3 regions of the Paraburkholderia bengalensis genome follow, and region 2 is predicted to be linked to each of the others. Evidence: predicted binding sites of a transcription regulator. Region 2 holds the regulator's gene; each other region holds the start of a gene.
What was found. The regulator FliA, encoded in region 2, starts transcription of late flagellar genes. The targets are predictions, from matches to a motif close to CTAAAGTTTNNNNNNNNNNNGCCGNTA.
Positions count from the first base shown of each region.

Region 1: a site for FliA is predicted at 1,996-2,022, ahead of fliS (flagellar export chaperone FliS). Genes of this name have one in related genera too.
Region 3: a site for FliA is predicted at 3,967-3,993, ahead of H3V53_RS02545 (flagellin domain-containing protein). Genes of this name have one in related genera too.

Region 1 is NZ_JACFYJ010000184.1:319-6,509, reverse strand. It holds gene H3V53_RS42020 (flagellar hook-length control protein FliK) at 1-1,062, opposite strand, end outside; gene H3V53_RS42015 (flagellar protein FliT) at 1,130-1,459, opposite strand; gene fliS (flagellar export chaperone FliS) at 1,456-1,890, opposite strand; gene fliE (flagellar hook-basal body complex protein FliE) at 2,264-2,599, opposite strand; gene fliF (flagellar basal-body MS-ring/collar protein FliF) at 2,839-4,623, shown strand; gene fliG (flagellar motor switch protein FliG) at 4,613-5,608, shown strand; gene fliH (flagellar assembly protein FliH) at 5,595-6,191, shown strand, end outside.
Region 2 is NZ_JACFYJ010000114.1:6,932-19,262, forward strand. It holds gene H3V53_RS37205 (flagellar basal body P-ring protein FlgI) at 1-913, opposite strand, end outside; gene flgH (flagellar basal body L-ring protein FlgH) at 916-1,626, opposite strand; gene flgG (flagellar basal-body rod protein FlgG) at 1,662-2,450, opposite strand; gene flgF (flagellar basal-body rod protein FlgF) at 2,516-3,274, opposite strand; gene H3V53_RS37225 (flagellar hook protein FlgE) at 3,296-4,807, opposite strand; gene H3V53_RS37230 (flagellar hook assembly protein FlgD) at 4,841-5,554, opposite strand; gene flgC (flagellar basal body rod protein FlgC) at 5,566-5,991, opposite strand; gene H3V53_RS37240 (flagellar basal body rod protein FlgB) at 6,099-6,590, opposite strand; gene flgA (flagellar basal body P-ring formation chaperone FlgA) at 6,828-8,237, shown strand; gene flgM (flagellar biosynthesis anti-sigma factor FlgM) at 8,343-8,678, shown strand; gene H3V53_RS37255 (flagella synthesis protein FlgN) at 8,775-9,224, shown strand; gene H3V53_RS37260 (RNA polymerase sigma factor FliA) at 9,639-10,370, opposite strand; gene H3V53_RS37265 (MinD/ParA family ATP-binding protein) at 10,393-11,262, opposite strand; gene flhF (flagellar biosynthesis GTPase FlhF) at 11,255-12,331, opposite strand, start outside.
Region 3 is NZ_JACFYJ010000002.1:209,004-221,334, forward strand. It holds gene H3V53_RS02520 (hypothetical protein) at 1-196, opposite strand, end outside; gene H3V53_RS02525 (DUF4118 domain-containing protein) at 448-1,287, shown strand; gene H3V53_RS02530 (alpha/beta hydrolase) at 1,302-2,192, shown strand; gene H3V53_RS02535 (MipA/OmpV family protein) at 2,195-3,052, shown strand; gene H3V53_RS02540 (DUF2059 domain-containing protein) at 3,156-3,437, opposite strand; gene H3V53_RS02545 (flagellin domain-containing protein) at 4,079-4,897, shown strand; gene H3V53_RS02550 (GNAT family N-acetyltransferase) at 5,067-5,525, opposite strand; gene H3V53_RS02555 (BON domain-containing protein) at 6,052-6,408, shown strand; gene H3V53_RS02560 (VOC family protein) at 6,696-7,334, shown strand; gene H3V53_RS02565 (LysR family transcriptional regulator) at 7,404-8,321, opposite strand; gene H3V53_RS02570 (MFS transporter) at 8,427-9,698, shown strand; gene H3V53_RS02575 (hydrolase) at 9,850-10,431, opposite strand; gene H3V53_RS02580 (TetR/AcrR family transcriptional regulator) at 10,501-11,223, shown strand; gene H3V53_RS02585 (nucleoside deaminase) at 11,337-11,807, shown strand.

The sequences.
Region 1 (6,191 bases), on a different contig from region 2:
CGCGGCGGCGGCGCCGTTGCCGCTGCGCCGCCATTCGTCGCCCTCCTGCTCGATGGTCCAGTCGAGGCGCGCGCCCGGCCAGGCCTCGCCCGTCCAGCGGAATTGCCCGGTGGCGAGCAGATCGAGCTGCTGGCGCACGAGGGGAATCGTCGCGGGATGCAGCGCGGCCGACAGCGGATTCTGCTGCGCGGCGTTGGCCTCGCCCGCGCCGGCTGCGCTGCCCGCCACGGCATGCTGCGCGGCGTGCGCGGGGTCGTCGTGTGTATCGATGATGTCGTGCGTCGCCATATCGAACGTCGTGAAGCGCGCCGACTGGGTCTGCGGACCTTCTGGCGCGCCGCGCGCCATGGCGACAGCGGCCGCGAACGCGGCAGCCGGCGAGTTGGCGGCGGGACGGCCTTGCGCCCACGAGCCTGAATCGTCGGCGTCGTGGCTCAGTTCGAGCGGCAACTGCGACGCGGGATCGGCGAGACGGTTCTGCGGCTCGCCCGCGAGCGAGCCCGCGGGCCGCTGCCCCGACAGCCATTGCGCCAGATGGGATTCGTAGAAGAGGCCGCTTTCGTCGACGGTGCGCCTGAGCGCCGCTGCCAGTTCGGCGACGGGCACTTGCGTGGCGACGACAGCCGCGGCCGCGTTCGAAGCCTGCGCCGCATGCGCGCCCTGCGAGGCGCCCGCTCCGGCTGATCCGCCCGCTCCGCCCGCCGCCGGGTAGCCTGCGCCCGCCGCCTGCGACGCGTTTGCGCCTGCGTCGAACAGCGGCAGCGGCGCGATATCGATGGCGGGCGCCGCGGGCCACAGGGGCAACTGTCCCACCAGCGCGGGCGTCGCTTCGCCGCCGGAGCGCGTGATGGCGTCGAGTGTCAGCGCGACGGCTGACAATGCCGTCTGCGCGGATGCGGGCAACGGCGCGGGCATCATCGCGATGGGCGGTGCGGGCGGGGTTCGGACGTTGAGCGAGGCGTCCGCCTGCGAGGCGGCCGTGCCCGTGCGCGCGCCGACGGCAAGCAGGCTGTCGATGCGGCTGGCTAGCACTGAAGCCACCGCCGTGTCGATTCCGTTCATGCCCGCTTCCTCTCGCGCAGTGACGCTGGGTGGCCGCTGGCGGCCGTATGGGACTGTGGGAAAGCGCTTAGCGCGCCTGGTAAAGTTCTTTCAGCACGATGGCCGGGCGGGTCGGCGCAAACAGCGCCTGCAGCTTGGCCATGCGCGGGTTCGCGAGATCGCGTACCGTCGCGTCGTTCGCGAGAATCTGGCGGATCAGGTCGAATTTGCGCGCGCGCTCGTCGTCGGACAGGCGCACGCCGTCTTCCGCGTGCTTCAGCGCGTCGACGAGATGGCGATACTCGTCCTGCAACAGGACGAGTTCGTTCCACAGCGCATTTCGCGCCGCCATCACCATCTGCACTGAAATCGCTGCGATCGCCTCGTAGCGGGCAAAATAGTCTGCGTTCGGACTCATCTCATGCTTTCCGCGGACGACTGCATCGCCATCCGCGCAATCTCCGGCGCGATTCCAACCCAGGCTTCCTCGAGCGTCGCCAGCAGCCCGTCGACTTCGACGAGCAGCGCTTCGCTCTGTTTCAGATTCGCCTCGAGCAGTTTCCGCGTCATATAGCTGTAGAGCGCATCGAGCCGCTCTGCGATTTCTCCGCCGGCTTCGCGGTTGAGCGCCTGCTGCAACCCGTCGCCGATGATCTGGATGGCCTTGCCGATCGCCTCGCCGCGCGCCGGAATGTCGCCCTGCTGCAAATGCATGCGCGCCTGCGCGATCGCCTTGCGCGCACCCTGGTACAACATCATGATCAGGCGGTGCGGGCTCGCGCCCATCACCCCTGTCTCGACGCCAACGCGAGCATAAGCATTGGCTCCAGAGTGTCCCGGGGAAAACATCGGCGCTCCTCCTCTATTGCGGGTGACGTTCGAACTGACAGCGGACGGGCGCCCGACGCTGCGCCACCTTGCGGCGCGCGTTCCGGACTGCCCTTGTAACAAGGTTATCGGTTCGTACGAATAAAGCTTTAGCCCGCTGGAAGCAAGCGTCAGGAAAGCGCGGCCGCGCGCGAAACGCAGACGCGAAACCCGCTGCAAGGCGGCCGCTCGAAACCGGCCAGATCACGAAAGGCAGCGGCACGGCACATCCGGCGAAACCCGGTCCCGATGCAGGCCGATGCAGGCCCAGCGCCGGAATCCGATGCACCGTGGATAAACCGCGCACCGCCGCCCAACCTTCCCTCAACGTCGGACGGCAGCGCGCGAGCGCCGCTCAGACGGCCATCTGCATGATGTCGTTGTAGGCCGACACCAGCTTGTTGCGCACCTGCAGGCCGAACTGGAAGCCGACGTTGGCCTTCTGCATGTCGACCATCACGTCGTTCAGCGACACGTTCGGCGCACCCAGCTCGAACGCATGCGCTTCGCCGACGGCGCTTTGCTGGTCGTTGCTGATCTTGTCGATCGACGCCTTCAGCGCCGACGCGAAGCCGCCCGCCGTGGCCGCGCCCGATTCGCCCGCAGCCGGCGTGCTGCCGCCCGCGGCCTGCGCCGCCATCGACTGCATCTGCTGCAACGCCTGCTGGAGCGGATTGATCGCCGTTGTCATGTTCTCTCCTCGGTTGAGATGCCGGCGCGCCCTCGCGCCATGCACCGATTGGACACGAAGCATAGCAGCGGGCCCTGTGCGAAAGCCGCGAAAGTAAGGGGGAAACCCCCCGCTATTCGGCGCATCGGGTTGCGTCCCCATGCGGATAATCCCTAGCGTGAAAGTCTCCGTCGACAGGCGCCGCAGGTTCGGGCGCGGGGTGGGCGGAAACGCAAAAGCATTCCGGAGAAACCCGACGCATGGATTCGTCAGCCAACTCTTTGATCAACCCCGACGCCCGCATGGGCCTCGCCGGCGCGCAGCCGGGCACGGCGGGAGCGGCCCAGGCCGGCGCAGCGGGCGTCGACCTGGGCGGCACGGGCAGCGGCTTCGCGTCGCGCTTCCCGGGCCTCCCGGCGTCGCTCACGCAGATGCGCGGCAATCCGCGCGCGCCGCTGATCTTCGCCGTCGCGGTGCTGGTGGCCGTGATCGCCGGGTTGATCCTCTGGTCGCGTGCGCCCGATTACAAGGTGCTGTACAGCAATGTCTCCGATCAGGACGGCGGCGCAATCGTTGCCGCGCTCCAGCAGGCCAACGTGCCCTACAAGTTTTCCGACGCCGGCGGCGCGATCCTGATCCCCGCCGACCAGGTTCACGAAATGCGTCTGCGGCTGGCTTCGCAGGGTTTGCCCAAGAGCGGCTCGGTCGGTTTCGAGCTGATGGATAACCAGAAGTTCGGCATCAGCCAGTTCGCCGAGCAGATCAACTATCAGCGCGCGCTGGAAGGCGAACTGCAGCGCACGATCGAATCCATTTCGTCGGTGAAGACGGCGCGCGTGCACCTGGCGATTCCGAAGCCCACCGTGTTCGTGCGCGACCGCGAAGCGCCGTCGGCGTCGGTGCTGGTGAATCTGTATCCGGGGCGCATGCTCGACGAAGGCCAGGTCGTGGCGATCACGCATATGGTCTCGTCGGCCGTGCCCGACATGCCCGTGCGCAACGTGACGATCATCGATCAGGACGGCAATCTGCTGACGCAGGCGGGCGCCAACGGCAGCGGTCTCGACGCGACGCAGCTCAAGTACGTGCAGCAGATCGAGCACAACACGCAGCAGCGCATCGACGCGATCCTGTCGCCGCTGTTCGGCTCGGGCAACGCCCATTCGTCTGTCAGCGCCGACATCGATTTCTCGAAGGGCGAGCAGACGTCGGAAAACTACGGCCCGAACGCCAACCCGCAGCAGGCCGCGATCCGCAGCCAGCAGACCAGCACGGCGACGGAAATGTCGCAAAGCGGCGCCCAGGGCGTGCCGGGCGCTCTGTCGAACCAGCCGCCGCAGCCGGCGTCCGCACCGATCGTCGCGAGCGCGAACGGCGCAAGCGGCGTGACGACCACGCCCGTCAGCGATCGCAAGGACGCGACCACCAACTACGAACTCGACAAGACCGTGAGCCACACCGAAAAGGCGATCGGCGGCATCAAGCGGCTGTCGGTGGCGGTGGTGGTGAACTACATGCGCGTCGTCGACGCGAAGGGCCACGCGACGATGCAGCCGGTTCCCGCGGACAAGCTGGCGCAGGTCACGCAGCTGGTGAAGGATGCGATGGGCTTCGACCAGGCGCGCGGCGACTCCGTCAACGTGGTGAACAGCGCGTTCACGACGATTCCCGATCCCGATGCCGACCTGCCGTGGTGGCGCACCAAGGACATGGTCGCGATGTACAAGCAGATCGCGACGTATGCGGGTATCGGCGCAGTCGCGTTGTTCCTCTACTTCGTGATGGTGAAGCCGGCGCTGCGCCGCGCGTTCCCGCCGCCCGTCGAGGCCGTGGCCGCGCTGCCGTCGCCGGACGAGCCGGTGCTCGACGGCTTGCCGAGCGCCGCGGCCATCGCCGCCGAGGAAGAAGTGGAAGGTTCGCTGGTCGCGCTGGAAAGCGACAAGGCCAAATATGAGCGGAATCTTGAATATGCGCGTCAGATCGCGCGTCAGGACCCGAAGATCGTTGCAACCGTCGTGAAGAGCTGGGTGTCCGATGAGCACTGAAGGCGTACTGAAGAGCGCGCTCCTGCTGATGTCGATCGGTGAGGAAGAAGCCGCGAGCGTATTCAAGTTTCTGGGTCCGCGCGAAGTCCAGAAGATCGGCGTCGCGATGGCGTCGCTGAAGAACATCACGCGCGAGCAGATCGACGAAGTGCTGCACGAGTTCGTCTCCGAGGCGGATAAGCACACCGCGCTGTCGCTCGATTCGAACGACTACATCCGCTCGGTGCTGACGAAGGCGCTCGGCGACGACAAGGCGGGCGCGATCATCGACCGTATCCTGCAAGGCAGCGATACGAGCGGCATCGAAGGGCTGAAGTGGATGGACTCGGCGGCCGTCGCCGAACTGATCAAGAACGAGCACCCGCAGATCATCGCGACGATTCTCGTGCACCTGGACCGCGATCAGGCGTCGGAAATCGTCACCTGCTTCACGGAGCGGCTGCGCAACGACGTGCTGCTGCGCATCGCGACGCTCGACGGCATCCAGCCCGCCGCGCTGCGCGAACTCGACGACGTGCTGACGGGCCTGCTCTCGGGCAGCGACAACCTGAAGCGCAGCCCGATGGGCGGCATCCGCACGGCGGCGGAAATTCTCAACTTCCTGCCGGGCCAGCACGAAGAGTCCGTCATCGACAACGTGCGCCAGTACGACGCGGAACTCGCGCAGAAGATCATCGACCAGATGTTCGTGTTCGACAACCTGCTCGACCTGGAAGACCGCGCGATCCAGCTGCTGCTGAAGGAAGTCGAGTCGGAGACGCTGATCATCTCGCTCAAGGGCGCGCAGCCCGCGCTGCGCCAGAAGTTCCTGTCGAACATGTCGCAGCGCGCAGCCGAGCTGCTCGCGGAAGACCTCGACGCGCGCGGCCCGGTGCGCGTGTCGGAAGTGGAAACGCAACAGCGCAAGATCCTGCAGGTCGTGCGCAATCTCGCCGAGTCCGGAGCCATCGTGATCGGCGGCAAGGCGGAAGATGCATATGTCTGACCAGGACCCCATGCGCGAGGGAAGCCTCCCGGCCTACCAGCGCTGGGAGATGGCCTCGTTCGATCCGGTTCCCGAGCCGGAACCCGAAGTCGACGACGGCGCGTTCGAAGCGGAATTGCAGCGACTGCGCGACGCCGCGCATGCGCAGGGCGTCGCGTCGGGCCACGTCGCCGGTCAGGCGCTCGGCTATCAGGCCGGCTACGAGCAAGGCCGCGCGCAAGGTTTCGAGCAAGGCCAGGCGGAAGCGCGCGCGGAAGCCGCGCAGCTCGCCGCGCTCGCCGAGACCTTCAAGGTGGCGCTCGACAACGCGCAACACGAACTGTCCGAAACGATCGTCGCGCTCGCGCTCGACATCGCCCAACAAGTGGTGCGCCAGCATGTCCAGCATGACCCGACGGCGCTGATCGCCGCCGCGCGCGAGGTGATGGCGACGGAACCGGCGCTGGTCGGCGCGCCGGCGCTGATCGTGAGTCCCGCCGATCTGCCCGTGGTCGAAGCGTATCTGCTCGAGGAACTGCAGACGCGCGGCTGGAACGTGCGCACCGATCCCGCCATCGAACGCGGCGGCTGCCGCGCCATTTCG
Region 2 (12,331 bases):
AACTCTGCAGCGTGACCATCTGGTTCATCACGATCGAACCCGTGCGGGCGTTCAGGATCACCTTCGCGGCGGCCTGCGCGGGCTTCACATCGAGGTTCTGCAACTGCGCCATGAACTGCACCTGCTGCGCAGGGTCCGACGGCGCGCGCAGCTGGATCGTGCGGCCGTCGAGCGCGACGGCCGTGCCGAAGCCGAACGCGTTGTTGATCGCGGCCGTGATGCGCTGCGTCGTGTCGTAGTCCATGTCGTTCAGGTCGAGCTGCATCGTGCCCGCCTGCGAAATCGTCGTCGGCACCGAGCGTTCGACGATCGCGCCGCCCGCGATGCGCCCGGCTGCCAGCTGGTTCACCTGCACCCTGCTGCCGTTCGCGCTCGCCCCCGCGCCGCCGACGGCCATGTTGCCCTGCGCGAGCGCATACACCTGGCCGTCCGCGCCCTTGAGCGGCGTAAGCAGCAGCGTGCCGCCGCGCAGGCTTTTCGCGTTGCCGAGCGACGACACCGTCACGTCGATCGCTTCGCCGGGCCGCGCGAACGCGGGCAGCGACGCCGTCACCATCACGGCCGCGACGTTCTTCAGCTGCATGCTGGACAGCGCGTTCGAGCTGGACGTGTTCGAGCCCGCCTGCTGGTTGTTGATCGAAATGCCGAGGTTCGCGAGCATGTTCGCGAGCGTCTGCGTCGTGAACGGCGTCTGCATCGTCTGGTCGCCCGTGCCGTCCAGACCGACGACAAGGCCATAACCGATCAGCGGGTTGTCGCGCACGCCCTGAATCTGCACGAGGTCTTTCAGGCGCTCAGCATGGGCGACGGGCGCCGTGACGGGAAGCGCGGCGCACGCCAGCGCGAATACCGCGAACGCGCGCGCAACGAAGCCGTGGACGAAGCCGGAGCGGCGAATGGAAACAGGTCGCATGATCACCACGGCGCCACGTTGAGGAAGAAGCGTTGCAGCCAGCCCATGTTCTGCGCTTCGTCGATATAGCCCTTGGCCGAGTATTCGATTTTCGCGTCCGCGACCTGGGTCGAGTAGACGGCGTTCAGGCTGTTGATCGTGTTCGGATTGACGACGCCTGAGAAACGCACGAATTCGTTGCCCTGATTGATCAGCATCTGCTTTTCGCCGCTCACGAGCAGGTTGCCGTTCGGCTGCACGCCGATCACCGTCACGGTGATCGTGCCGTTGAAGGTGTTCGCCGCACTCGCGCCGCCTGCCGCCTTGAACGTGTTGTCGCCGCTCGCATCGAGGTTCAGCTTGCCGAAAAAGCCGCCGAGGAAGCCCGCCGTCGGCACGCCGAATTTGGTCGTGCCGTCGCGATTGGCGTTCGCGCCCGACGACTTCGTCGCATTGATGTTTTCGGCGATAACGATGGTCAGGATGTCGCCGACATTGCGCGGCCGCTGATCTTCGAACAGCGGCCGGCCCGCGTACCCCGGGTTGTAGATCGAGCCGGGCGTTTGCAGCGACGGCGGCGACGGCGGCACGGCCGTCATCGGTTGCTGGGTGATCGGCTCTTTCGGCACGAGCGCGCAGCCGCCGAGCGCGGCTGCGAGCACGCCGGCGCAGGCGAGCATCGAAACGGCCCGCGCGCTGCGCAGAGAGATCGGGGTACGGGTGAAGTGCGACATCGTGATTACCGCCTAAGTGTTTCCGGCCAGCCTGCTTAAACGGGCATCTGGCTGAGCGTCTGCAGCATCTGGTCGGAGGTCGTCACGGCCTTGCTGTTGATTTCGTACGCGCGCTGGGTCTGGATCATGTTCACCAGTTCCTGCACGACGTTCACGTTCGACGCCTCGACATAGCCCTGATTCAGCGCGCCCGCACCGTTCTGGCCCGGCGTCGTGACGTTTGGCGCGCCCGACGACGAGGTTTCCGCGAACAGGTTTTCGCCCTTCGCATCGAGACCGGCCGGGTTGATGAAGGTCGCGAGCTGCAACGCGCCGATCTGCTGGCTCGTGCTCGAACCCGCCGTCGTGATCGACACGGCGCCGTCGCTGCCGATGGTCAGCGAGGTCGCGTTCTGCGGAATCGTGATCGCCGGCAGCACCTGGTAGCCGCTCGACGTGACGAGCTGGCCCTGTGCGTTGGTCTGGAACGAGCCGTCGCGGGTGTACGCGTTCGTGCCGTCCGGCATCAGCACCTGGAAGAAGCCCTGGCCGTTGATCGCGACGTCCTTCGAGTTGCCTGTCTGCTGCAGGTTGCCCTGGGTGTACAGGCGCTCGGTGGCGACCTGCTGCACGCCCGTGCCGAGCTGGATGCCCGACGGCAGTTCCGTCTGCTGCGTCGAGTTCGCGCCGGGCTGGCGGATCGTCTGATACAGCAGGTCCTCGAACACCGCGCGCGAACCCTTGAAGCCGTTCGTGCTGACGTTGGCGAGGTTGTTCGAAATGGTGTCCATCTGCGCCTGTTGCGCATTCATGCCCGTGGCGGCGATGTAGAGTGAGCGGTTCACGGTTCTTCTCTCCTTGGTGACGCAACGCGTGCGTAACGCGCGCGCTCCTGTCAATCTGGCTCGGTTCAGCTGAAGTCGAGCAGTTTGTTGGCCGACTGTTCGTTCTGGTCGGCGGACTCGATCATCTTGGTCTGCATCTGGAACTGGCGCGCGTTGGTAATCATCGAGACCATCGCCGCGACCGGGTTCACGTTGCTGCCTTCGAGCGAGCCTGCCGCGACCTTGACGTTCGGATCGGGGTCGGCGGGATTGCCGTCGGCCGTGTGGAATAAACCGTCGTCGCCGCGCTTCAGCGATGCGGGATCGGGGTTCACCAGCTTCAGCTGATCGACGATCGCGATCGACGTCGGCGGATCGCCCGGGATCAGCGCGGAGACGGTGCCGTCGGCGCCGATCGTCACCTGCGAGTTGGGCGGCACCGACAGCGGACCGCCGCCGCCCACCACGGGCATGTTGCTGGCGTTCACCAGCTGGCCGTTTTCATCGACGTGCAGGTTGCCCGCGCGCGTGTACGCCTCCGTGCCGTCGGGCGTCAGCACGGACAGCCAGCCCGGGCCCTGAATGGCGACGTCGAGCGGGTTGCCCGTCTGCTGGATCGGGCCGGGCGTGTAGTCCGCGCCCGGCGTCGACGACAACACGAAAGTGCGCGTGGTGTCGTCCTGAATCGTGCTGCCGTCGCCGAACGCCATCGGCACGGCGCGGAACGTCGCGAGCTGGGCGCGAAAGCCCGTGGTCGAGGTGTTCGCGAGGTTGTTCGCGACCACGGCCTGCTGTTCGAGCGCCTGCGTCGCGCCCGACATCGCGGTGTAGATGAGCCGGTCCATGATGGTGTCGGTGCGTCAGCGTTACAGGTTGATGAGCGTCTGGTCGACGGCCTGCTGGGTCTTGATCGTCTGCGCGTTCGCCTGGTAATTGCGCTGCGCCGTGATCAGGTTCACCAGCTCGCTCGTCAGGTCGACGTTCGAGTTTTCCGTCGCGCCGCCTTGCAGCACGCCGTGGTTCGTCGAACCGGGCGCGGCGATCACCGCGACACCGGAAGCCGCCGTCGCCTGATACTCGTTGTTGCCGAGGTTGATCAGGCCGTTCTGGTTCGCGAACGTTGCGAGCGCGACCTGGCCGAGCGGCATGTTCTGGTAGTTCGAGTAGTTGCCCGTGATGACGCCGTCGGCGCCGACCGTGAAGCTCGTCAGCTGCCCTGCCGGGTAACCGTCCTGCTGCATCGCATTGACGCCGTCCTTGCTGCCGAACTGCGTCGTGCCGGCGATATTCAGGGACAGGGGTTGCGGCGTTGCCGAGCCGTCCGAATTCGGAATCGAGAAGTTGAACGTGAACAGCGATGCCGTCGGGACGGGCGGCGTGCCCGTGGTCGTGCCGACCAGGTTGCCCGAAGTATCGAAGTTCGCCGTGCCGACCTTCGTGGTCGAGACGTTGCCGTCCTTGCCTGCGTACACGTCCCACGTGCCCGCTGCCGTCTTCACGAAGTACATGTCGACCTGCTGCTGGCCGCCCAGCGAGTCATAGACAGGCACCGAGGTCGAGTACGTATAGGTCGCGCTGTTGTTCGGGTCGAATACGAGGTGATTCGGCGTGACCGTGATCGTGTTCGCCGATGTCGCCGTGCCTGCCAGCGTGATGGTCTGGCCGGTGCCGAGCTTGATCGGTGTATTGGCCGTGTAGACGCCCGTGCTGGTCGCACCCGTCGCGGTGTCCGTCACCGTGTAGTTGGGCGGCGTGGCCGTGTCGAAGGTGATCGTGAAGACGTCCGCGTTCGAGCCTTGCGTCGGATCGGTGATCGACACGCCGTTGTTCGTCAGCGTCGCCGTGGTGCCCGTCACCGTCGGCGTACCCAGCGCGAGTTTGTCCTGCGCGTTCAGGTTCAGACCCGCCGTGATGTTCTTCGTGGCGACGGGCGGAATGTTGGCCGTCGGCACCTGCAGCGGCACCGTGCCCGCCGTGTTGATGACGCCGTTCGCGTTGGCCGCGTAGCCCATCAGCTTCAGGCCGTCGGCATTGACAATGAAGCCGTTCTTGTCGAGCTGGAACACGCCGTTGCGCGAGTACGTCAGCGAGCCGTTGTTCGACATCTGGAAGAAGCCGTTGCCGTTGATGGCCACGTGCAGCGCGATGTCGTCGCTCGTGATCGTGCCTTGCGAGAAGTTCTGCTCGACTTCCGACATGCGCGTGCCGATGCCGATCTGGTTGTTGACGGCCGTGGCGACCGAGTTCGCGTACATGTCGGCGAACTGCGCCGTGCCCATCTTGAAGCCGACGGTGTTCGCGTTCGCGATGTTGTTGCCGATGACGTCGAGGTCGCTCGATGCGCCTGCCAGTCCGCTCAAACCTTGTTGGTAACCCATGACGGTCTCCGTATCGGGTGATGCTGAGTGCGTTTAGATGATGGCGGCGATCGTCGAAAGGCCGACCGTCTTGCCGTTCGAAAGGACGAGGCCCGGCGTGCCGTCGGGCTGCTTGAGCACGCCCTGGACAGTGGCTGCCGACAGCGTGGTCGGTGAGCCCGTGCCGCTTGCCGTCGTGCTGCTCGCCGTGATCGTGTAGGTGCCATCGGGCAGCGTGTTGCCGCTCTTGTCGACGGGCGTCCAGCCGATGGGAATCGTGCCCGCCGGCTGCTTGCCGAGGTCGATTGTGTTGACGATCTGGCCCGCCGAGTTCTTCACCGTGATCTGCACGTCCGTCGCGTCGTTCGCGAGCGTGACGCCGAAGCCCGTCGCCTTGCCCGACGCCACCGCGAAGCTGTCGCCGGGGGCGAGCACCGTCGCGCTGATCAGGTTCGCGGCCTGGGTCTGCTGGTTGGTCGTCAGTTGCGAGGCGAGCGACGTCAGCGACGTGTTCAGTTGCTGGATGCCCGTCACCGTATTGATCTGGGCCAGCTGCGAGGTCATCTGCGAGCTGTCCATCGGGTTGGTCGGGTCCTGGTTCTTCATCTGCGCGATGAGCAGCTGCAGGAAGGTGTTCTGCAGGTCGCTGCCCGACGTCGCGCCCGACGACGAACTCGACGACGACGCACTGCCCGTGCCGTTCATCGTGTCGAGCAACGTCTGCGAAACGGTCGCGCCGTTGTTGCCGATAGTGGTGCTGGTAGTCAAGGAGTCTCTCCTCAGGTTCCGATCGTGAGCGTCTTCAGCATCAGCTGTTTCGCGGTGTTGAGCGTTTCGACGTTGGCCTGGTAGGAACGCGAAGCCGAAATCATGTTGACCATTTCCTGCACCGGGTCGACGTTGGGCATCGTGACGTAACCGTTTGCGTCGGCGGCCGGATTGCCGGGTTCGTAGGCGGTCTTCATCGGCGTCGGGTCGTCGATGACGCCCGTCACCTGCACGCCGCCAACCTGCTGGCCGGAGCCCGTGCGCGCGCCGCCGATCGGGTTGACGGCGAACACGACCTGCTTCGCCTTGTACGGCTTGCCGTCGGGGCCCGTCGTGCTGTCGGCGTTCGCGAGGTTCGACGCGGTCACGTTCAGGCGTTGCGACTGCGCGGACATCGCCGAGCCGGCGACGTTGAAGATGTTCATCAGGGATGGCATGGCTTTTCGACCTCTCTTGCCGGCGCACCGGCGTCTAATCCCGTAGCGTGTGGTTTCTGGCGTTGATCCAGCGTGCCGCCGCGCGTATCGAGCGGCGGTGCATTTCGTTATCCGTTCGATGTGATCGCGGCCAGCATGGCCTTGATCTGGCTCGACAGCACCGTCATGCCCGACTCGTAGTGCAGCGAGTTGTCGGCGAACTGCACGCGCTCGGCGTCCAGATCGACGGTGTTGCCGTCGAGCGAAGGCTGCGCCGGAATCCGGTAAGCGACCTTGCCGAAGTCGTCGGTCGGACCGCCCGTCGGAATCAGGCGCGCCTTGCCCGTCATGTGACCGGGCTCCGTCGACACCATCGACATGCCCTGCGACACGCCCGCCGGCTGCGTCATCGCAAGCGGCGCGTTGTTCGACGCGCCGCTCCTCGCGCCGGCGCTTTTCTTCAGCGCGCCCGCGAGCGAAGACGAGAAGTCGATGTCGCGCGCCTTGTAGCCAGGCGTGTCGGAGTTCGCGATGTTCGACGACAGCAGTTCCTGCCGATAGGCGCGCACATCGAGCGCCTGGCGGCCAAAGGCGAATTCGGCATCGAGTTTGTCCAGCATTGGGTTCTCCGTGGAACGGTCCGAGGCTCCCTTGCGCGCCGCCGCCCGCCTTGTTCGATAAGAGACGTTTGGGCTGCGCAGGCCGGGATGGCCTTTTTGCATGTGGTGCATTGTGCGGGCGGTGCGCAAGTCTTAATCGGACGAATAGCCGGGGAAGGACGCCTCTATTCAGCGTTTGTACGCGAGGCGCCATCTCTAGAATGCGATTCGTACCGATGCATCAGATGGAGAACGACCATGCCCTTGCCCGCCGAGCCTGCCTTGCGCGATATCGGCCGTCCGGCGCGCCGTAAGGCTCGCCGTATGGCTCGCCCTATGGCTGCGCGCGGCGTCCGTGCGCTGTCGGCGATGGCGCTGGTCGGCGCGTGCGCCGCTGCATCGCTGGCGCATGCGCAGGAGAACAACGGACCGATCGTGATCGCGGGCCCCGGCGAGAAGAATCCCGCCGACCTCCAGGCGATGGCCGAGCGCGTCAGCGCGCCGTCGCCCGCGCCGCGCGCCGCAGTTCCAGCTACGGCCGCCGCGCCGGTCATTGCACCCGCGACGCTCGCCGCTAATGCGCGCGCGCGCGCCGAGGCTGACCGCTTCGCGCAAGCGGCGCAAGCCGACGGCGCGATCGTGATTCCCGGCGCGGGCGAAACGGTTGCCGCGCAGGCTGCGCCGGGCGCGCGGGGGAATGTGGCTGCGAATCTGCCTGCGAACCTGCCTGCGAATCTGCCTGCGAATCTGCCTAAGAATGTGCCCGGCATGATGCGCGTGAGCCTGCAACCCGCCGCACGCGAAGTCATGCCTGTGACGGTGGCGCCGGCTCAGGCCGTCGCGCGACAGGCGGCGGGCGTCGCGCCCATCGCCGCCAATCCGCCCATGCTCAACGCTCCGTCGGGCAACGCCGCTGCGTATTCAGCCGCGGCGCCGGTGCGCGGCGCAGCCGTGCGCAACGGCGTGACGGCTTCGCCGCCGGTGTTGTCGCCGGCTTCGGTGCAGGCCCAGATCGCCGCGCAACCCGCCGCGCCCGTACCCGCCGGGCAACAGGACGGCGAATCGATCCGCCGCGTCGCGCTCGCGTATCTGGAGCAGCAGACCGTGGGGCTGCCGGGCAAGATCGACATCAGCGTTGCGACCGTGTTTCCGCGCGGTCTCGCCGCTTGCACGACGCTCGAGCCGTTCCTGCCGGCGGGCGGGCGGGTCTGGGGTCGAACGACTGTGGGCGTGCGCTGCGTCGGCGAGCGTCCGTGGACGCTCTACCTGCAGGCCAAGGTTTCGATTCACGCCACTTACTTTCTGGCCGGGCGGCAGATCGCACCGGGCGAGTTGCTGACAGCCGGCGATCTCGTCGCCCGGGACGGCGACCTGACGCTGCTGCCGCAAGCCGTGATCACCGACCCGGCGCAGGCCGTCGGCGCCGTCGCGTTGATGCGCGTGTCGGCGGGCTTGCCGCTGCGCCGGGACATGCTGAAGAGCGCCGATTCGGTGACCATCGGGCAGCAGGTCAAAGTGGTCGCGCAGGGGCAGGGTTTTGCGATTTCGTCGGAAGGCAGCGCGATGAACAACGCGTCGCCGGGCCAGCCGGTGCGGGTAAAGACCGCGAATGGGCAGATCATCCAGGGCATCGTGAAAGACGGCGCGACCGTCGAAATCCAGCTCTGACGAGCTTTTCCTGTGGTTACAACTTGAAACGAGTGTCGGATCTGTGGCGCTAAAGTTCGATGGGTGATTGCCGTTATTACACTCAATTCGTTCAGGAAGCCAATCGTGAAAGTTGATTCCACTACCCATTCGGGCTTGCAGTCGTTGAAGGACGGGCTGCAGCGCACGCAGCAAGGCGAAGCCGCCGCGACGGGCGGTGCGGGCGCGTCGACGGCCGCGGGCTCCGCGGGCGACGCCAACGTGAATCTGTCGGGACTGTCGTCGCAGTTGCATAGCCTCGCCAGCGCGGGCGCATCGGACATCGATACGGCGCATGTCGAATCGATCAAGCAGGCGATCAAGGACGGCACGTTGACCATCGACTCCGGCAAGATCGCTGACGGCGTGCTGGCGACAGCGCGCGAGTTGCTGCAAAAGAATAGCCAGTCGGCCGGCAACTGACCGACGCACCGATAACGGTGCGTGGGATGCCGGGCCGTATTTGTGACAAATCCGGTTTGCGCGCGGCGCGAGCCGGTGCCTAGCGAGTTGTTTGTGATGAAAGACACCCTGCTTGCCACTGTTATCGACGAATACTCCGCCGTGGAGCTGTTCGCATCCGTCCTCGCCGCCGAGGAAAAAGCGCTCACCACGGTGCATCCCATCGACACGCTGCCGCCCATCGTCGAAAAGAAGATGGAGCTGGTGGAGAAGCTCTCCGCGCTCGAGAAAGTACGCGATTCGCAGCTTGCCGGCCTGGGCTACCCGGGTGGGTGGAAGGGCATGGAGCTGGCGGTCGCCAACGACTCGCGGCTCGCGACGCAGTGGTCGCTGCTGCAAAAGGCCGTCGAGCGGGCCAAGCGGTTCAACATCACCAACGGCGCGCTGATTCGTACGCGCATGGAGTACAACCGCCGCGCGCTTGCTGCGTTGAATGTGGCCGTTGGGCCGGAGCGCGGGGCGTTGTATGGGCCGGATGGAAGGGTTCCGGCGTTTGCGGGGGGATGATTCTTCTCTAAGGGCGTTGCTCCTTCCTCTCTCCTGTTTTTCATTGTTGTCGTTGTTGCTGGCCGGTGCCTTTGGGTGTCGGCTTTCGTTTTTCTGGCTGATTCATTTGCGTCTCGGACAGGGTTTTCCTTTTTGGCTCGGCGAATCCTATTGTTTGGCAGCATGTGATTTGCCGAAACGCCCCCAGATACTTTGCCCTGCATGCAGAAGTTTCATGAGCATGCCGGAGGCGCAATCACCGATGCATGTGGCGCGTCAGGTACCAGCTCACCATTCGCGATCTCTATGCAAGCCGCACCGCGCGACTCGGCACCGAAAACCACATCTCGACCATTGCCTGAAGGGCAAGAAAGCAAAAAGCCGATCTAAAAAGATCGGCTTCCCAAGCACTACCCCCAGCAGCAACGACGTCCCTCAAGTCTCCGCCGAAGCCCACGCCTGCTCGCGCAACCGCGTCCGCAGCCGCGCCACTGCCTGCGAATGCAGCTGACAAACCCGCGACTCGCTCACTTCCATCACCGCGCCGATCTCGCGCAGATTCAAGCCGCGCTCATAGTACAGCGACATCAGCAGCTTCTCGCGTTCCGGCAACCGGTCGATCGCCTCGACGAGCGCCCCGCGCAGCGATTCGTCCAGCAGCGCCGACAGCGGGTCCGAATGATCGACGCAATAGCGGTCGAGGAACGGCTCATCGTCCGCCGAGCGATCGAAGTCTTCGTAATAGATCAGTTGGCTGCCGTGCAGGTCCTGCAGCATCGACTGATACTCGTCGAGCGGCATCTTCAGATGCTCGGCGATTTCCGTCTCGCTCGCCGAACGCCCCAGCGATTGCTCGACCTGATGCACGGCCGTCTCGACCTCGCGCGACGTGCGGCGCAGGCTGCGCGGCAGCCAGTCGTTGCTGCGCAGCTCGTCGAGCATCGCGCCGCGAATCCGTTGGCTCGCGTAGGTTTCGAACTGCGCGCCCTGGTCTTCCTTGTAACGGCTCGCCGCGTCCAGCAGACCGATCATGCCCGCCTGGATCAGATCGTCGAGATCGACGCTCGCCGGCATCTTGGCGACCAGCTGCAAACCGAGACGGCGCACCAGCGGTGCGTATTTCGTCAGCACATCGGCTTGCGAAATTTTTCCTTGAGCGTTGTACATCGTGCTCCCCTTGTCCTTGCCCTCAGGCGTGCTGCGCAGACGGTTGTTCGGCGTATTGCGCCGCTGTGACGGTCGTCGGCGGCACGCTGTGCGTCCGTGACGAAATCGCTGGCCGCATCGGCCAGTACTGCAGTTCGGCTGCGATATGCCGGAAGTCGCGCGCAGCAGGTGCCGACGGGAACGCATCGACGACACAACGCGACAACTCCAGGGCTCGCGCCATCAAAGGATCGGCCGCGACACAGCCGGCATCTTCCAGCGACACGGCGAGGTAACGCCCCGCCACGCCCGCCAGGTTTTCGAACGCGGTGTGCGCATCGGCCACGCTCTGCACGTGATTGACGAGCACGCGAAACTGCGCAATCGCATGCGCGAAGTGAAGCCGCTTCATGCACGCATACGCGTCGGTGATCGCCTGCGCCGCGACGCGCGTCACCATCAGCACGTCGTGCGACTGCACCGCAAGCGCGGACAGCGAGCCTTCGCGATCCACCTGCGCATCGATCAGCACGACATCGGCGGGACCGCTCAACAGCGCGCTCATCTGCTCGCGCGTGCAGCTCTCGCGATGGCCGCGCGACGCCGCCAGCACCGCGAAGCCCGATGCATGCCGGCCGACGGCCTGGTCGAGCGTCATCTCGCCGCGCATCACCGCGGCCAGGTTGCCCACGCCGCGCAGGCCGCCGAGCGTCGCGCTCACCGAGCGCTCACCGGGACTTTCGTCGATCACCAGCACGTCCTTGCCCTGCTCCGCGAGCGCCGCGGCAAGATTCACCACCGTCGTCGTGACGCCCACGCCATGCGTGCCGCCCGCCACCGCGACCACCCGCGAGCCGGAGCGCGCGAGCAGACGCCTCAATCCTTCCGCCTGATCCAGCACGAACTTATCCAAAGCGAACCTCGTGCAGATCGGCAGTCGAGCGGGCCGACAGCGCCGACAGCAGCGCCGGCACGTCTTCGTCCTGCGGCACGAACGGCGAGTTGTCGCGCGGAATGCAGAACGCGCTCTTGATCAGGAATTTCCTCGTCGCGACGTACAGGTTCTCGGGCACCTTCTGACCCGTCGACACGTAGTGCACGGGCAGCTTGTAGCGGATCACGGTGTCGAGCACGGCGCCGAGATTGGTCGCTTCGTCGATCTTGGTCAGGATGCAGCCGGCGAGCGGCTGCTGGTCCGGTGCGTTCTGGTACGCCTGGACGACTTCGTTCAGTGTGTCGCCATGGCTCGTCGCGTTCAGCAGCAGCAGGCGCTGCACGGGCTGGCCGGCGCGGCACAGCATCGAAATCTGGTCGGAGACGAGCCGGTCGCGCTGGCTCATGCCGATCGTGTCGATCAGCACGATGTGCTTGTTGCGCAGTTCCGAGAGCGCGAGTTGCAGGTCGGTGCTGTCCTTCACGGCATGCACGGACACACCGAGAATCTTGCCGAAGATGCGCAACTGCTCATGGCCGCCGATCCGGTAGCTGTCGGTGGTGAGGAGCGCGACCTTGCTCGCGCCGAAGCGCATCACGCAGCGCGCGGCGAGCTTGGCCGTGGTCGTGGTCTTGCCGACGCCCGTCGGGCCCATCAGCGCGAACACGCCGCCGCGCTCCATCAGCGCGTCTTCGTTTTCCATCACGGGCACGTTCGATTCGAGCACCGTCTTCACCCACTCCATGCCTTCGTCGAGGCTGTCGACTTCGGGCAGGTTGTCGACCACCATCTTCACGAGCTGCGCCGAGAAGCCGGCGGCGAACAGGTGCTTGTTCAGCGCGGCGTGTGCCGGGCTGCGGCGCTGGCGGTCCGCCCACAGCAGACCCGCAAACTGCTCTTCCATCATTCCGCGCATGGAGACGAGCTCGCTCATCACGGTCTCGTTGACCATCTGTTCGATGCGCGATTTGATCGATTCCGTCAGCGCGGCGGCGGCCTTCGGCGTCATGTCGGCGGCGCCGTTCTTGCGCGCGTCGGCGGATGCGTG
Region 3 (12,331 bases), on a different contig from region 2:
CGCCGCCCAGCGAGCGGATGCAGTCGTCGAGGAATTCCATCGTGACGGCTTCGTATTCGACGCTGCCCGGCGTGCAGTCTTCCGGGTTCAGTTTTCCGCGCGCCCGGCGGATGGCGCGGACGCTGCCTTCGACGGCTTGCGCGACCGCCCACATCGGATCGTCCGGGGCCAGCTTGTGACGTTCGTTCTCGTTCATGCAAGCGTTATCGGCGACCGCGCGTGAACCTTGAGATGCAAATTTCGCGCAAACGTTAGCGTACGTAAGATATGCGCGTCAGTGTCTCATCCGCGCCAAAACACAGAAAAGTCCTAACTATTACTAGGAATTACATGTGCTATCGTGCGGGCCGTTTGCGCGGTTTTGCCATTGATCCAGGCATGATCCGTCACCCTCTGGCCGTGTGGCCCTTTTGAAGCCGTCCGGTCGTCCGGCAAAAACAAAAAATCATGGAAGTCCAAAATGCCCGTCGCTGGGCGCCTCGCGGGCCGCGGCGATGGATTGCCGCAGTGGCCGCCGTATGCATCGCGAGCGGCGTGCGTCTGCTGTTGCACCCGCTGCTCGGTCCCGTGATGCCGGGCACCGCCTTTAGCATCGCAGCCGTGCTGATCGAGTATTACTTCGGCCTCGCGCCCGCGCTGAGCGTCATGCTGGCGGGCCTGTGCATCGCCGATTACCTGTTCGTGCCGCCTTACGCGGCGCTCGGCGTCATCAATCGCTCCGACGTGCTGTTCGTCGTCTCGTATCCCCTCGTCGCGCTCGTGGTGATCACGCTGGTCGAGCGGCTGCGCCGGGCGCAGTTTCGCGCGGAGCTGATCGCATCGGTGGCGCAGTCGCGCTACGAAATGCTGCTGCGCCACGACAACGAACGCATGCTGGCGCGCCGCGCCGTCGATGAAACGCACAGGCTGCTGCGCCATCTCTCGCAGTATCACAAGTCGTTCGTGATGATTCAGGCGCTGGAACGCACGCCCGGGGGCAACGGCCGCACGGCGGCGCGCGCGCACGGCGAGGCGGCGGACGGTCCGTCGGCGGCGTCCCCGCTTTGCGCCATTGCGCCCGGTCCGCGCTTCGACGACGTCGAGCCCGACGACATCCGGCGGCTGTCGAACGCGTTGTGGGCCGGCCCGCACCGCGTGCGTCTGCGCGAGGGCGACGCAACCGCCGCGATGCCGGCAGGCGGCGTGGCGGGCGCGCAAGGCGCGGGGGCAGCGCAGCTGGTCGACTGCGTCTGCGAGCGCTTCACGACACATGCGGGCGATTTTCTCGTGCTGCGTATCGGCGAGTGATGAAAGACCCGCATATGACAATCCCGACCAAAGCGATCTTCAACCAGGGCGACGGACACGCCGTGCTGATGCTGCACGGTCTGTCGAGTTCGCCGCTCGAATTGCGCTATCTCGCGCGCTTTCTCAACGACGAAGGCTTCACGACCAGCGCGCCGATGCTCGACGGCTATAGCGCGGGCTCGCGCGAGCAATCGATGGAACGATGGGTCGACGCCGCCACGGAGCAATTCGACGCGCTCGCGCAGCGCTACGAACGCGTGTCGGTGTGCGGGCTGTCGATCGGCGCGGCGCTGGCGCTCGCGCTTGTGCATCGGCGGCCGCAGGCGCAGGCCCTGGCGCTGCTGTCGCTCACGCTCGCCTACGATGGCTGGGCGATTCCCTGGTATCGCTTCCTGCCCGACTGGGCTTACTACTCGCCGTTGCGCTCGCGATACCGCTATCGCGAGTCGCAGCCGTACGGGCTGCGCAACGAGGCGTTGCGCGCCAAGATCGCGCGCGCGATGGAGCGCGACGACTTCAGCGAAATCGGTCCGTCGACAATCTCGCTTCCCGCGCTCCACGAAGCGAGCCGGCTGGCCGCGAGCGTGCGCTCGCAAGTGCGCGCGATCCGCAACGACTGCCTGATCGTTCATTCGATCGACGACGAAACGTCGAGCCCGCGCAACCCGCGCCTCGTCGCGTCGACAATCGGTTCGACGTTTTTGCGCACCATCTGGCTCGACGATTCGTATCACATGATCACATCCGACAACGAGCGCGAGATCGTCGCGCGAGAGACGGCGCTGTTCCTGCGCGAGAGCGAAACGGCGAGCCGCGACGGCGACGCGGGCGGCAAGCCTGTCGTGTCGAAAGCGCTGGCGCGCCGTCGGCGGCAACTCGCGGCCGTCGGCAAGAGCGGCGCATGACGATGAGGCTGCGTCATGTTGCGGCAGCGCGGCTTGGTGAGGGATTCGCTGCCAGACTCACTGCGGGACTCGCAGTCGTGCTCGCGTTGACGGCCCACGCGCACGGCGCGCAAGCCGCCGATAACATCGAGACTTCCGCTCCCGTCGACACCTCCGCGACGCCGCAGCCGGCCAGCAAATGGAAGATCGCGCTCGGGCCGGGCGTGGTCGTCACGCCGCTGTATCCGGGCGCGCGCGAGCTGCGTGTGTTTCCGTATCCGGCGCTCGACATCTCCTACGACGAGCGTGTCTTTTCTCAAGGCCCCGACGTGCTCGGCCTGAACGTCTTACGCGCCGACGACTATCACGTCGGCGCGGCCCTGAGCTTCGACTTCCAGTCGCGCCACGAAAAGGATGATCCGCATCTGCACGGACTCGGCGACGTGGACGGCGGGCCGAAGCTGAAGCTCTTCGCCGACTACTCGGTGTGGATGTTCACCGGTTCCGTTGCGATGTATCAGGACATCGCCGGACACGGACAGGGCAAGACCGTCGTCAGCGATCTCTATGCGTCGGTGCCCGCGGGCGGATGGCTCTTCTCTGCGGGCCCGGGCTTCACGTGGGCGGACGCGCTGTACACGCGCACCTTCTTCGGCGTTTCAAGCCGGCAAAGCGCCGCGTCCGGACTGCCTGCCTACGACGTCGGCGCGGGCATCCGCGACGTCCATCTGAACGGCTACGTCAGCCACGACTTTTCGAAGCATTGCGTGGCGTCCGTCGCGATGACCTTTGGGCGTCTGCAGCACTATGCGGCTGCGAGCCCTGTCACCGAGCGTAGAAGCGAGCTGAACATGCTCGCCTCCGTCAACTATCGTTTTTGAGCGCAGCGCAATCGCGGGATGCGTCGCGATGAGCGCAGCGTCGCTGCAACCTGGCCGTATCCCGGCGGCGCGCGCCAGGGCGCAGACCAACTGCACGCGGCGACTAGCTACCGAAGAAGATGTCGCAGTAGCTGACGGGCCCCACACAGGTGTCGCTGGATTGGCTGCGGTTGCCGTTGCGATGTGCAAAACCGAACAGGTGATGGCGCGCGTTGCCTTGCGTCGATGCGCCTGCCGCGCCCGAGCCGTCGGCCGTGCCGCCGTAGCTGGTTGCCGCGACGCCTTGCGTGGCCTGTGCGTTCGCAGGGCTGTCCGTCTGCGCGAACGACACGGCGGGGATGGCAAGTGCGGCTGCGATGACGATTGTGCGAGTCAGCGATTTCATGATGTGCTCCTGAGTCCGTTCTGAGTCCGTTTCCTGCTGCGGAGCCTTGCCCGCAGCGCCTTGGAAACCAGTCTAGGCAACCAGACCGGGAAGATTAAGGGCGCTGCGGGAAGAAGACCGTTGAGTGGGGACGCGTGAATCGGCGGGGTATCTGCCCCTTTCTGCTGTCCGATGTGGGTCCGTCGAACTCTTTTTTCGCGCTACGCGCAATCGTGTTACGCCCGCAACATGACTTACCGCATCGAAAGGTTCGGGCCGCCGATGGCAAAAAATCTGTCAGCAAAAGTTATTGCTGTGTCAGCATTAACTACGCGTTACCGATTTTTTCTTTCATCGCGTAATAAGTCTTACGTAATTACTCGTAATAACGATGTTTTTGCGATATGAATCGTAATTGACCAGAATTAAATCGAAAGAAATTGTTTTTAACTGTATTTAACTATAAAAATCATATAGATACGGCGATCCGTTGCTGGCTTCACGCACGCCGTTTTCACCCGCAATCCGGAAATCCATTTCGGATGACAATCTAAATTAATATCTTGAGAGGTCGTAAACCCCCTCAAGCGGCGTAGCGGGGATTTCAAATCATTCGTCATGCCGCCCATGTCGATCTTGATCCAAATTCGAAGGGGGTTCGAATGCTTAACATCAATACGAACATCATGTCGCTGACGGCGCAGAACAACCTGCAAGGCTCGCAAAGCGCGCTCTCGCAGGCAATCAACCGTCTGTCGTCCGGCAAGCGCATCAACACGGCAGCCGACGATGCCGCGGGCCTCGCCATCGCGACGTCGCAAACGGCGTCGATCAACGCGCTGACGCAAGGTGCCGCCAATGCCAACAACGGCATCTCGATGGTGCAAACCACGAACGGGGCGCTCCAATCGATCGTCGACAACCTGCAACGTATCCGCCAGCTGGCTGTGGAAGCAGGCGACGGCTCGCTCGACTCGAACGCACTGGCTAACCTCCAGTCGGAAGTGTCGACGCGTCTGACGGAAATCACGCGCGTTGCACAACAGACGACGTTCAACGGCCAGGCCGTGCTGAACGGCGCCGGCACGGTCAACTTCCAGATCGGTGCGTTCAATGGCCAGGAAATCACCGCTAACTTCGGCACGCAATCGTGGGATTCGAACAGCTTGGGCATCAGCGGCCTGACGGTTGCAACGGCGTCGGGCGCACAAGCCGCGATGAGCCAGATCGACACGGTTCTGACGAGCGTCAATACCTTCCAGGCAACGCTCGGCGCAACGCAGAACACGTTCCAGGCAGCGATTTCGACGACGCAAACGGAAGCCACGAACATGAGCGCCGCCGAATCGCAGATCACCGACGCAGACTTCGCGACGGAAACGGCGAACCTGTCGAAGGCTCAGGTTCTGCAACAAGCGGGTATCTCGGTTCTGGCACAAGCGAACTCGATGCCGCAGCAGGTGCTGAAGCTGCTGCAGTAATCGTTGAAGTGTCGTGCATCCTGATCGGCAGGCCAGGATGCACTTTTGTTGGTTGCGTCCTCGGAGGGGAAGCACGCCATGTCTGGCGATACGCGGTGCGGTCAACCGGCCGCCGTGCGGTTGTTTCCCCCTCTTTTTCGCATGCGCAAAACATCTGGCATGACGTCGTCTATTTTTTCGGCGATACGCGCCGCTTGAGCAGAACCTCGGTCGCCGTTTTGGTGAGGATTTCGAATCCTTGTCGCTGAAACAGCCGTATCGCGGCATTGCCATGTTCGAGAATCACGGAGACGCTGACGCGGGCTGCCTGCGCCTCGTCCAGGATGGCGAGCAGCAGCAGCGTGCCGAAGCCCTTGCGCCGATACCCGGCTTCGATCTTCAGCGCTCTCAAGCGCCAGTCGCCCGGCCGTTTGTCCACGCTGAGAATGCCGATCGGCTCATCGTCGGCGCATACCAGCATCGCGTCTTTCAGGATCAGGTCTTCCCGGCCGAATTGCACGACGTCGTCGATGAGCCCCTGACTGGCGGCCTGTTCGGCCGTCGCCTCCTTCAATATCCGCAGCACGGTGGGATGGTCGGCGGGAACGACGGGGCGAAGTCGCAGCCGCACCGTATTCATGGGCCTCATGGGCGTGTCTCGTTCAAAGAGTGGGACGGTGTATGCGTAATGCACGACCTTGATCGAGAGTAGCCCCCGTCGATCCCGGGAAGGTGCCGATGTGGCCAGATTTGCTGTGCATTTGTCGCGTCCCGCGCGGGTCGGACGCTGTATCGCGAGATCGGCATCCGCTTGGCAAGATCGCGTCCGACACGAACGACGGTTCGTCATATTTTTGCGAGAACATGCGCGGTTGCCGGCGCTGCGCTGCAACTTTGCCGTCAAAGTCGGATACTGAGGATCCTGTTGACCCCGATGGACCTCAAATGGACCCCGAGTGGACCCCGAGTGGACCCCGAGCGGACCCGAGTGGCCGCATGTTTCGCGGGCTGCGTTTGCGTAGGGACGCCGGGTATGAGTCCGGCTGGCGGGCGATGCATCGGCAAGGAACCGGGCGCAAGAGCAGGAGATCGTCGGCGTGCGTTTGCGCGGCGGACCGCGGCGCGTCGTGTTTCCGAAAGGAGTTTCCGTTAGTTCAACAACACTGGAGCAGGCAATGAACGCAATCAAAACACTCAAACTGGCATGCACTGCCTTGATTCTCGTCGTCGTTTCCGTCAACGCATGGCCGCAGGCCAGCGACGCGACTGCCGGAGCGTCGGCAACGCAAACTCCGTCGAAGAAGACCGTCAGGAAGGCAAACCGGGCATTGAGCAGGAAAGTGCTGACTGCGCTGTCGAAGGGCGGCGTCGATACCGTGGGCATCAACGTGCTCGCCAAGGGCGGCGCCGTTACGCTCACTGGAAGCGTCACCGATCCGTCGGAGATCGACAAGGCTGCGTCGATCGCGAAGGGCGTGTCGGGTGTGACGTCCGTGAAGAATTCCTTGACGGTTCGCGAAGGAGGGCAGTAACGCTGCCAGGGCGTTCCGCGCGCCTTGTTTGAGGCATGCGGCGGGAGGGTACGTCGGGACGGCACCGTTTGTGCGGTCCGGCAGTGCCCGTCGTGCCCGCTGCTGATTAAAGCGCCTGTCGGGCGTAATCGCGACAGCATTGCCCCGGGGCGGACGGGCGCGCGCCTTGCAGGGCAGTCGCAGGCGATCAACGCTTCAGATGTGTTGCACAGACTGCATGTGCAGAGTTTCTTAGGTTTGCCGCTCTTCACGCGGCCCGTGGTTCAGACAATCGCGAGGAACTTGACATGAGCAATGAGCAGGCCGGAATCGACATGAAGCTCGAAGTGGTCGTGATTCCCGTATCGGACATCGATCGCGCGAAGCAGTTTTATGCAAGCCTCGGTTGGAGACTCGACGTCGATCTCGCGAAGGACGACCAGTTCCGCGTCGTCCACTTTACGCCGACGGGCTCGGCGTGTTCGGTGCTGTTCGGAAAGGGCGTGACGACGGAAAAGCCGGGCTCGGTGCAAGGGCTGCACCTGATCGTGTCCGACGTGGTCGCGGCGCGCGCGGACCTCGTTGCGCGCGGCGTCGACGTGAGCGAAGTCTTCCACGACATCGGCGGCGTGTTTCACCACGCAGGCGTGGAAGGTCGCGTGAGCGGCCTGCAACCCGAGCGCAGGAGCTACGGTTCATTCGCCTCGTTCAACGACCCCGACGGCAACGGCTGGGTCTTTCAGGAAGTCACGACTCGCCTGCCTGGACGCATCGATTCGCGCGCCACCACCTTCGCTTCGTCGACGGACCTCGCGGGCGCGCTGCGCCGCGCCGCCGCCGCGCATGGCGAGCACGAGAAGCTGACGGGCCAGCACGACGAAAACTGGCCCGACTGGTACGCGGAATTTATCGTCCGCGAACAGGCGGGCGCACCACGGCCGGCCTGAGCTGACGACGCAAGCCGCCGTGTGCAGGTGTCGGCGAAGCATGACAGACGCCTGCGCCCGCCGATCCCTTCAAGCCTCGAGATGCTGCAGACGGGACTTCACGATCCTGGTGAGTTCGGCGAAGGCCGCTTCCTGCGGCGACACATCGCCTGTGCGCAGCACGAGCCACATGGCCGAGCGCGCGCCTTTCTCGCGCAACGACCGATACTGCACCCCGTTCACATCGATGCTGCTCAGCGCCGCCGGCACGAACGCGACGCCGAGCCCTGCCGCGACCAGCCCGACGATGGTCGGCACCTCGCGCGCTTCCTGTGCGATTCGGGGCGAGAACCCTGCCTGCCGGCACAGCGTCATGATGTGCTCGTAGACGCCCGTGCCGCTATCGCGCCGATACATGACGAATTGCTCGCCGGCGAGCGCTTGCACGGAAAGCGCGCCCGTGTGCGCCGTGAGCGGGTGCTGCGGCGGCAACGCGACCATCAGCGGATCTTCGAACAGTGAGCTCGCGCGCAGGCTGGGCGGCAGGTCCGGGCGTTTTTCGCTGCGCACGAAGGCCACTTCGAGACGGCGCTCGAGCATCGCTTTCAACTGCTCGTGGGTGGTCAGTTCCTCCAGCTTCAGATGCACATCAGGGAAGCGCTGCCGGTAAGCGAAGATCAGCTGCGGAATCACCGAGCTGAACGCCGTCGAGCTGGTGAAGCCGACGCGCAGTTCCCCCAGTTCGCCGCGCTGCGCGCGGGCGGCGATGGTACCCGCGCGCTCGGCTTGCGCGAGCAGCGCGCGCGCCTCGGGCAGCAACGCCTTGCCGGCGGGCGTCAGTTCGACATGACGATTGCTTCGCTCGAACAGTTGCGCGCCGAGTTCGTTTTCGAGCGTGCGGATCTGCTGGCTCAGGGGTGGCTGCGCGATGTTCAGGCGCGTTGCGGCGCGGCCGAAGTGGAGCGTTTCGGCGAGCACGACGAAGTAGCGGATGCGGCGTAGGTCCATGATATGAATTATGTATCAATCGCCGCTAAAACAATATTGGACGGCTACGTGGCTTCGGATTGATCATTCGCTGCATAGAGTGCATTCGAATGAGGTTTTGAGATCATGGCAGAGCAAGACTGCGAGGTTTTGCACACATCGGCGCACGCATCGTTGCGTTCTGCGGCGCCGGCGGCTTTCATCCGCGAAGAATTGGTCGCGAAGATCGAACACGGCACGCCTGCGTTCGTGCGCACCAACTGCGCGCTCTTCGCAGCGGGATTCGCAACGTTCGCGCTGCTCTACTGCGTGCAGCCGCTCATGCCGATTTTCTCCAGCGACTTCAAGGTGAGCGCGGCAGGCGCAAGTCTCTCGCTGTCGCTCACCACGGGGCTGCTGTCCGTGTCGATGCTGGTGGCGGGCGTGCTCTCCGAAGCGTGGGGGCGCAAGCCGGTCATGGCGGCGTCGTTGGCGCTCTCCGTCGTGCTCGCGATGATCAGCGCGTTCCTGCCTCACTGGACGACGTTTCTTGTCGCCCGCGCGCTGATGGGCGTGGCGCTCAGCGGGCTGCCTGCCGTCGCGATGGCGTATGTCGGCGAGGAGATGCATCCGGGCTCGCTGGGCCTCGCGATGGGGCTGTATGTGGGTGGCACCGGGCTGGGCGGCATGGCGGGCCGCCTGTTGACGGGCGTGATTACGGATGCCTGGGACTGGCGCGTCGCGATAATGACGATGGGCGTGCTGGGCGTCGTGTGCGTCGTTTTGCTTTGGCGTTTTCTGCCTGCGTCGCGGCACTTCTCGGCGCGCCCGCTTCGCTTCGCGCCGCTCTTTCGCACATACGCGACGCATCTGCGCGACGGCGTGCTGCCCTTGCTGTTCGCGGAAGGCTTCCTGCTGATGGGCGGATTCGTCACTGTCTACAACTACGTCGGCTACCGGCTCATCGCGCCGCCGTATTCGCTGAGTCAGACGGAAATCGGCCTGATCTTCGCGGTGTACCTGTTCGGCATCGTCAGTTCCGCATGGGTCGGCAGCCTGTCGGGCTGGCTCGGCCGCCGCAACCTGCTGCCTGTCACGCTCGCGCTGATGCTCGCGGGGTCCGCGCTCACGCTGGCAAGCCCGTTGTGGGTGATCGTGCTCGGCATCGCCGTGCTGACGGTCGGGTTCTTCGGCACGCATTCCGTCGCGAGCGCATGGGTCGGGGCGCGCGCGCAATCCGGCAAGGCGCAGGCGTCGTCGCTCTATCTGTTTGCGTACTATCTTGGGTCGAGCGTCGTCGGCTCGGTGGGCGGCGTGTTCTGGAAGCTGGACAAATGGCCAGGCGTCGTCGGCATGACCTGCGCGCTGTTCGTCATCGCCATTGCAATCGCGCTGTGGTTGCGGCGATCGTCGCGCTGAGCTACGACGGGCAGCACACGACGGCGCAGGTGCGAACAGTGAGAGATGTGACGTCTGGCCGTTGAGGATGTCGCGAGCCCGAAAGCGCCACGGCGCGCGGTCCCGTTCTCATCGAAGCGAGCCGTGCGCGCCGTGTGCGGGGGTGAGGCGATCAGTCCGCGAGTGCCGCGAGCACATCGGCCGATTGGCGCACGAGGCCGAGCCTCGGGAAGATGTGGTTGAGCGACGCAGCGTGATGCTCGGGCGCGCCGCTGCTCATCGCGTCTTCGACGAGCACCAGCGAGTAGCCGTGCTCATACGCGGCGCGCGCCGTCGACTCGACGCCGATGTTGGTCGAGATGCCGCCGAGCACGATGGTCTCGATACCACGGCGACGCAGCTGCAAGTCGAGTTCCGTGCCGTAAAAGGCGCCCCATTGACGCTTCGTGATCTTGATGTCGCGTTCCTCGACGGCCAGTTCGGCCGGAAACTCCCACCAGTTCGCAGGCAGTCCGCCGGGCGGAAGCGCCGCCGGTTGATCGACGGGCTGCTTCAGCGCATCACCGAAGTCGGCACTCCAGCCGACACGCACCAGCACGACGGGCGCATTCACTTCGCGAAAGCGCTTTGCCAGCGCCGCCGCCGCCGCGACCGCGGCCTCGCCGGAACGAGGCGCTTTGCCAAAACCGAGAATGCCTTGCTGAAGGTCGATCAGAACGAGGGCGATAGTCCTGGGGTCGAGTTTGGGCAGCATGATGGAACTCCGTTGAAAGGGTGAGGGTGCTGGTGTATTGTGAGGCTGGACTCACAAAAGTATATGAGGATGGACTCACAAAAGTCAACGCCGATGGCAGGCGAGGCGAAGGCGCCTCGACGCGCGCGCGGTCACGCGCGGGTCGCAACGCTGCTCGACGCGGCCAGCGCGGAATTCGCCGAAAAAGGGTATGAAGCGACGACAATGACGGCAATCGCCGCGCGCGCGCAGTCGTCAATCGGCTCGCTCTACCAGTTCTTTCCGACCAAGGAGCAGGTCGCGGGGACGCTGCTGGAGCAGTACGTCGGGCAACTCCTCGAAGCGCTCGACCGGCTCGGCAAGGAAGCATCGCGGCTGGGCATATCGACGGTTGCGCAGCGTCTTGCGATGCTGTTCGTCGCGTTTCGCACGACGCATCCCGCGTTCGAGATATTGGCGGATGCGATGGCCCTGACACTGCCAGGCGCAATCGGCGTGCGCCAGAGGTTGCGCAAGAGCATTGCGTCGGTGGTGGCGCCATTTGCGCCGGGACTTTCCGAGGACCAGGTGCTGTTGCACGCGGCCGTCGTTCAGCACCTGATGAAAGCTGCCGTCGCGCTCAGCCGCGACGCGACGATCAAGGAGCCTGACGCGGCGATGTCGGAGCTTCAACGCGTGATCGAGCGGTATCTCGCCGACCTGGCGGGCGGTGAAAGCGGTGCACGCGCGCATCGCAGGACGGATGCGGCGCGCCCTTCGAGCACGACGGCGGGAAGCACCCAGCGCGCGCAGCTTAAGCGCAAGCCGGCGTGAATGCCTGACGAGGCGCGCCCTCGCGGCTTCGCGCGCGGATTGCGGCGGGTCTTAGAATGGTTGTTTGCGTGATTCGTGCAAGCCTGATCGTGCTCATCAAAGGAACGGCCTTCATGACCTCACAGCAGCGCTTTCTCTCCGAAGCCGTTCGTCTCGCGCACGACAATGCCGAAAGCGGCGGCCGCTCTTTCGGCGCAGTCGTCGTCAAAGACGATGCCGTCGTCGCAACCGGTGTGAACCAGATCCTGGGCACGGATGATCCGACCTCGCATGCCGAACTGAATGCGATTCGCGCGGCGAGCCAGCGGCTCGGTTCACCGAACCTCGCGGGCTGCACCGTGTATGCCAGCGGTCACCCTTGTCCCATGTGCCTCGCGGCGATGCGGTTGGCCGGCATCCGCGACGTGGTCTATGCCTATTCGAACGAGGACGGTGCCCCGTACGGTCTGTCGACGGCGGATATCTACGCCGAACTGGCGAAGCCGTTCGCCGAACAAACCGTCAAGATGCGATACGAACCGCTTCGCCTCGAGTCGCGCGGCGATCTCTATGCCGACTGGAAAGCCAGGCAGAACGAAAAGTAGCGCACCGCTTGCGCCGATCGATGACGATGCGGGTTTGCAATGAACTCGGCATGAGTGCGCACGCTTGTGATCTGAGCATAGTCCGTGATTGACTTTGCCTTTTGCGACCTTGAACGGATCGGCGGCTGGCACCCCAGGAAGCGCAAGGTCCCGCATAGCAAGGCCCCTTTCATGCTCGATTACTTGCCATCACAGCATCTGTTCGGGCAATCCCGTTCGAACGATATTTCTACGCGTCGGCCGTTATCGACGTCACGACGCGAATAGACGCGCGTAGTTGTCTTGACCTCGCCGCGAAGGAAGCCAAGTTTCCCGATCAATACCATGCCAGTGCCAAGGCGCTTCTTCGCCACACTGGCAGGATCACGCTCGTCTTCTTCGGCGTGGCCGCTAACCAGGGTGCTGTCGCTTGTCTTGTGACTGGCGTATGCGATCTGTCAACGACCCAATTCGCGAGCCGGATGATTTCGTCGTTTGCGAAATCATCGCTATTCCTGGAGAAGTAAATGTCGAAGTTCTCGTTA